One region of the Jeotgalicoccus saudimassiliensis genome, then DNA from elsewhere that is predicted to be linked to it. Evidence: riboswitches for the same ligand, from Rfam matches in the RefSeq annotation. Region 1 holds a riboswitch; each other region holds the start of a gene.
What was found. Region 1 has a riboswitch for S-adenosylmethionine ahead of RZ44_RS01130 (methionine ABC transporter ATP-binding protein). Riboswitches for the same ligand answer to the same signal wherever they lie in the genome.
Positions count from the first base shown of each region.

Region 1 (2,270 bases):
GCGACTTCGTTCTCGTGCCTACAAATGTCAGTTTCACGATAGTCGATGTCGGGAAAGCCGCTTTAATCTCTTCCATTGCCACAGCATGATCGTCATCGGAAATATCGTCTTTGACGAAACGTTTCGTCACACCTGACTGCGGGTTCTGGAATAATTCGATGACCGGGCCGACTTCAACCACTTTACCGTTTTCCATTACAGCTGCTCGGTCACAAATCTTTCTGATGACGTGCATTTCATGTGTTATCAGTACGATTGTTAAACTCATTTTTTTCGTAATGTCGACGAGCAGATCGAGTACTTCATCCGTCGTTTCCGGGTCCAATGCACTCGTCGCCTCATCACACAGCAGAACCTGCGGCTCATTAGACAGCGCCCGCGCAATACCGACGCGCTGTTTCTGTCCGCCTGAAAGTTCACTCGGATAGTTATTTTCACGGCCTTCAAGTCCGACCAGTCTGATTAACTCAGCCACACGTGCGCGGCGTTCTTTTTTCGGCACCCCTGCGATTTCGAGCGGAAAACTGATGTTTTCAGCTACTGTCCGTGACCAGAGCAGATTGAAATGCTGGAAAATCATCGATACTTTCTGGCGTTTCCTGCGAAGGTCCTTCAATGACATACCGCTGATTTCATCACCTGTGACAGTGACTGTTCCCTCAGTCGGCTGCTCCAGACCGTTTAAAAGACGGATCAGCGTCGATTTCCCGGCACCGGAGTATCCGATGACACCGAAAATTTCACCTTTTTTAACGTGAAGGCCGACATTATCCACTGCCGTTATATTCTGGTTTTTAGTTTTAAATATTTTAGTAACGTTACTGATATCTATCATGTCAATTTCCTTTCTCCCCCGCCGGACTATTCAAAAAAGCCTGCTCCAAATAATGAGCAGGCTTTTTAACGTTCATTCGGCCTCTCATCTCTGGAAATTCATCCGGTGATTTGGCACCTTGTCGCAGTGACGGTTGCCGTGGCTTCAAAGGGCACTTCCCTCCACCACTCTTGATAAGAGTAAATATTTAATTAAATCAATATTATCAGACAATTTAATCCTCGTCAATCAAAAATTCCGTCAGTACTTCGTTTAAATAAGTGACCGACTGGAATGCATAAACTTCCTTCACCAGTCTGCCGTTTTTAAATAGCAACAGTGCTGGTGCAGAACGAATCTGATAAACTTCGATCAATGTTTTATAAAAGTTTAAGTTGATACGTTCGTAGGAAATGCCTCTCGTACTGGCCGCAACACTCAGCATCGTTTCTGCAATATCACATGTTTTACACATCGTTGCGTAGCCGAAAATAATGTACCGTTCCCTATCCCGTATGTTCCCTAATATATCTTCCGTTGAAATTGTTTCCTTCACGATAAAACTTACCTTTCATTATTAAGCTTGTATCTACATAAAATCCGTGCCTGAAGAGGAGGTTTGCGAGATAGTCATGCGGACAGCGTCCGACTTCCCCGAATTTGGGATCTATATAAATATGTGTACTTTCACTTAAATGTTTTTTAAACCACTTACGAATTTTTCTTCCTTCCTTATCCGCATCGGATAAGATAAAAATTTGAGAATCACCAAGCTGTTCGATAATTTCGTCCAATTTTGAAATACCCATGGTTCCGAATGTGCAAATAATCTGTACCGGCTCCACCAGTACTTCTTCCAATCTGCGCTTATCAGTCTTACCTTCAACAATGAGTACTTTATCAGAAAGATTCATTCGTATCACCCTTAGTTAATTTTTTATATAAATTCACTTTAAGCAATAAATACAAATTTGAAAAAAACTCCGGACAAATGCCCGGAGTTTAAGTATTATTTCTCGATTACTGCCTGGTAACCAGCAGCGTCAAGAAGATTATCTAATTCGCTTTCATCTGAAAGTTCAACTTTCAGCATCCAAGCACCTTCGTATGGACTTTCGTTTACAAGTTCAGGACTGTCTTCAAGCTCTTCGTTCACAGCAACTACAGAACCAGAAACTGGCGCATATAGTTCAGAAACAGTTTTCACTGATTCTACGCTTCCGAAAGAATCACCTGTAGAGATGTCGTCGCCTTCTTCTGGAAGTTCAACAAACACGATATCTCCAAGCTCAGACTGTGCAAAATCAGTAATCCCGATAATTGCAGTATTTCCTTCAACTTTAATCCACTCATGATCTTCACTGTACTTTAAATCTTGTGGTAATGACACGCTAAAACCTCCCTTTTAACTTATCATACTCATTGTTACACATTTAACATACTTTAATCAAGCGGA
Region 1 is NZ_CCSE01000001.1:223,928-226,197, reverse strand. It holds gene RZ44_RS01130 (methionine ABC transporter ATP-binding protein) at 1-835, opposite strand, end outside; SAM riboswitch class I at 917-1,015, opposite strand; gene RZ44_RS01125 (thioredoxin family protein) at 1,050-1,289, opposite strand; gene RZ44_RS01120 (toprim domain-containing protein) at 1,321-1,728, opposite strand; gene gcvH (glycine cleavage system protein GcvH) at 1,824-2,204, opposite strand.

Region 2 (2,270 bases), 460 kb from region 1:
AGGGGATAAGGATATTACGGTGGATATGCATATAGTGGTCGCAGTAAGTAAATAGTATTTATGAAATATTTTCAGTTTAATTTCAGGTACGGGTTGCAATTCAAATGACTATAGTTAATAATTACACTATATAAAACCTATTTCAATGAAAAATTACCATGAATATTACAAACACGTTACAAAGCGAAAGAATTTGCCCGATAACCTTGAAATGTTCCGAACATTAAATTATAATGAGAATACATTAAGAAATACATAACAGAACGAACACACACAAGTTAAAGCTATACTCTTCATATCATTAACTAACTCGTTCTTCGATAGTGCCTATGGCCTAGATATCATATTATATTATTTATCTGTTAGGGAGACTTTGATCTCCCTTTTTTGTTGTCTTTTTTTAGATAGTTAATACAGCTGAGAAGGTGAGTATATTATGAACGCCGAACAATTACATAATACTGCTGATAAATTTCTGCTGGAAAATTTCAATCTCAGACTTGAAATACCACTCCGAATATCTAAGCGGATGAAATCAAAATTAGGCGCATTTCAGATTAAAATGCGGGACGGTAAAGTCATTTCACAGGAAATCGTTATGTCCCATACATTTATCGAACATAATGATGAATCAGCTGTTATCGATGTACTGTTTCACGAATGTGTCCACTATGCACTGTATACCAAAAGAAAACCGTACAGAGATTCTGACAGTGAATTTAATGAGACGCTTGACCGTCTCGGTATTTCTAAAACGCGAACTTATCAATATAAAGGAGAGTCTCATTTATACGAATGCAGAACGTGCGGCTATCAATTTACGAAACGTGTTAAAGGTTATAACAAGCGCTATATATGCAGACACTGCCGGGGGAAGTTTATATATAAAGGGGCAGTCAAAACCTGATAAAAACAAATTATTAAAAATTGTTTGACAATTAAATCGTGTTGCTCTAGTATGAAATACAATTAAATAAGAAAATTATCCAGAGAGACGGAGGGATCAGGCCCTGTGAAATCTCAGCAGCAGGCTTTTTAAGTACTGTGCTAATTCCTGCAGGCAGCGGCTTGAAAGATAATCATACAATGCCATTTGTCTATACAGATAAATGGTTTTTTATTTATATACTAGGAGGGACTGCATGAGCATTCAGCTGGACAGCGTTTCAAAAACGTATCATTTAAAAGGTAGAACTGTTGAAGCATTAAAGCCGACATCACTGACGGTTGAAACCGGTGAAATCTTCGGACTGATCGGTTACTCGGGTGCCGGTAAAAGTACACTTGTCAGACTGATTAATTTGCTGGAAAGACCGTCTGAAGGCACAGTGACTGTCGGAAATGACGTTCTGACAGAATTGTCACCGAAAGATCTCCGTATCAGACGCCAGAAAATCGGGATGATTTTCCAGCAGTTTAATTTAATCGAATCAAAAACGGTATATGAAAATATAGAATTTGTTCTTAAAGCCAGTAAATACAATAAAAAAGACGTACCGGCAAGGATTAAAGAACTGCTTGACCTCGTCGGCTTAAATGACAAATCAAATATAAGTGCCGGCAATTTAAGCGGCGGGCAGAAGCAGCGGATCGGCATTGCAAGAGCACTTGCCAACAATCCCGACATACTGCTCTGTGATGAAGCAACGAGTGCGCTCGATCCGGATACGACAAAGAGTATACTGAACCTTCTTAAAAGTATTAACCGGTCGCTCGGAATTACGATGGTTGTCATTACTCACGAAATGGAAGTGATTAAAGAAATCGCGGACCGTGTCGGGGTAATGTCTGCCGGAGAAATTATTGAAACCGGTGAAACTTACAGCGTGTTCAGCCATCCGAAGGAAGAAATTACGAAGGATTTTGTACAGGAAATATATAATTTTGAAGTGCCTGCACAAATTAAGGAAACGCCTGAAAACCAGGTCATCACCATTCAATTTCTGAGTGAGAATGCTGAAGAAAATTATTTAAATCAGCTGTACCGCGACTTTGATTTAAGCATCAGTATTTTAAATGGCCGCATTGAATATATTAAAGAAAAACCGCTCGGTTTTCTCATGTTCCAGGTGTCGGGAGACACTCCGGAAATCGACCGTCTTAAATCACACATCGATAATACACACGGCATAGAAAGGGTGGGTTATATTGGATAACTTAAATCAGCTTTGGCCATTACTTTACCGTGCACTGCTTGAAACGGCACTGATGGTTTCAATTTCAATATTTTTTGCAGTTCTTATCGGTCTGCCGCTTGGCATACTGCTATA
Region 2 is NZ_CCSE01000001.1:680,741-683,010, forward strand. It holds gene RZ44_RS03235 (putative RNA methyltransferase) at 1-55, shown strand, start outside; gene RZ44_RS03240 (SprT-like domain-containing protein) at 437-907, shown strand; SAM riboswitch class I at 980-1,082, shown strand; gene RZ44_RS03245 (methionine ABC transporter ATP-binding protein) at 1,143-2,156, shown strand; gene RZ44_RS03250 (methionine ABC transporter permease) at 2,149-2,270, shown strand, end outside.
Region 2: it holds a riboswitch for S-adenosylmethionine, as region 1 does, so the genes downstream of both, RZ44_RS03245 (methionine ABC transporter ATP-binding protein) here and RZ44_RS01130 (methionine ABC transporter ATP-binding protein) in region 1, are expected to answer to the same signal.

Region 3 (2,270 bases), 1.0 Mb from region 1:
AAACACAATTCCAATAGCTCCCGTCTTTTATATCGTTGTTATAAATTAAAAATACTCCGTGTGATTCATTTAAGAATTTCACGGAGTATTGACCCATTTATATTAAAATCATTTTCAGCTGTTTATATTGTTTATTATTCTGCTTCTGCAGGATTGAACTGCAGCTCAAGATTAACTTTAACATCTTTAGAAACCATTACGCCGCCTGTTTCAAGTGCCTGGTTCCAAGTTAATCCGAATTCTTCACGGTTGATTGAGAAGTTTGATTCAAATCCGTAAACATCAACGCCCCACGGGTTTAATGCTTTACCGTTGAATTCTAAAGGAATTGTAATTTCTTTAGTTACATCTTTAATAGTTAAGTTACCAGTGACTTCGTAGCTTGAACCTGAACCTTCAACTTTAGTTGATTCAAATGTAATATCCGAATAGTTTTCCGAATCGAAGAAATCAGCTGATGTTAAATGCGCATCACGATCTGCAACTTTAGTGTTGATTGTCGCTGTGCTTGCTCTTCCCGTTACTTTCGCTGTTGAAAGATCTTCCATATCGTCAACATCGATGTCAATTGTCCAGTCACCGAATGTCCCTTTAACCTTAGTTACCATCATATGTTTTACCGTAAACTCAAGTTCCGAGTGTGCTGTGTCTAATGCAAATTTAGCCATAATTATTTCATCCTCCAAAGTTTGTTTTGTCGTACAATAATTCGCTTTCGAACTATCACATTAATTATATTAATATACTTGGTTACTAAAAGCGAGTAACAAACTTAAATAAATTAATTTTGATACAATTTATTTATTATCATAGTTAAAGAATTACCTCTATCAAATAAATTAAACCTTAATTATCATATAAAATTAATTTGTTGACCTTTAATTATTAAACATGTATCCTTAATCTCAATAATTAAATAATTTCTTATCCAGAGAGGTGAAGGGACTGGCCCGTTGATACCTCAGCAACAGACCGTAAGGTACTGTGCTAATTCCAGGAGCAGTATCTGCTCGAAGATAAGCCGAGGACTTCCCCATCTCTTATCTTTACAGATAATGGATGGGGATTTTTCAATAGGAGGAATTATATGTCTAAACATAAAGGCAGTTTTATATCACTGCTGCCGTTAATTTTATTCGTCTCATTATTTATCGGGACAGGACTGATCGCGGGAGATTTCAATGCAATGCCGATAACAGTCGCGGCGTTAATCGCTTCAGTTTTTGCATTCTTTTTATATTTTAAAGTGCCGTTTAAAGATAAACTCTCAGCATACTTAAAAGGCGCAGCTCAGGAAAATATTATGTTAATCGTAGTCATCTTCCTTCTGTCAGGTGCATTCTCTGGTATTGCCGGTGCAATGGGTGCTGTAGATTCTACAGTGAACATGGGACTGACTCTGCTTCCCGGCAGTCTGTTACTCAGCGGGATTTTTATCATCTGCTGCTTTGTCTCATTATCGATGGGAACAAGTATGGGGACTGTAGTTGCGATTGCTCCGATTGCAATCGGTATTGCAGACCAGACGGATATCGGACTTGCACTGGCACTTGCTACAGTAATCGGCGGTTCAATGTTCGGAGACAATTTATCGTTTATATCTGATACTACAATTGTTGCTACACGCACACAGGGTGTAAAAATGATTGATAAGTTTAAAGTGAACTTCTGGATTGTACTGCCGGGAGCGCTGCTGACAATCATTATTCTCTACCTGCTGTCTGCGGATGTATCTCTTAATGAAACCGGTAGTTATGATTACAGCTTTATAGAAGTACTGCCCTATCTTGCCGTACTGATTATAGCTCTTCTTGGGGTCGATGTAATTATCGTCCTCCTTAGCGGTGCAGTATTTGCCGGGATACTCGGATTGTTTACAGGCGCATTCGATGTTCTGACACTGGTTTCGGCAGCAGGCGAAGGTATTGCCGGGATGCAGGAAATAGCAATTATCACTATCCTGATTGCCGGGATGATTGGACTTGTCAGTCATTACGGAGGAATTACGTATCTGCTTGAAACCATTATGAGCAGAATTAAAACGAAAAAAGGTGCAGAACTTGGTATCGCAAGTCTGGTCAGTGTGACTGATATGTCCACTGCCAACAATACAATATCAATTATTATGACAGGACCGCTGGCGAAGAACATTGCTGAGGAATACGAAGTGGATCCGAGAAAATCTGCAAGTATACTCGATACATTCGCTGCAGGTTTTCAGGGTCTGATACCTTACGGCGGTCAAATGCTTGCCGCTTCGGGACTCGCAG
Region 3 is NZ_CCSE01000001.1:1,251,783-1,254,052, forward strand. It holds gene RZ44_RS06010 (YceI family protein) at 135-668, opposite strand; SAM riboswitch class I at 922-1,023, shown strand; gene RZ44_RS06015 (Na+/H+ antiporter NhaC family protein) at 1,088-2,270, shown strand, end outside.
Region 3: it holds a riboswitch for S-adenosylmethionine, as region 1 does, so the genes downstream of both, RZ44_RS06015 (Na+/H+ antiporter NhaC family protein) here and RZ44_RS01130 (methionine ABC transporter ATP-binding protein) in region 1, are expected to answer to the same signal.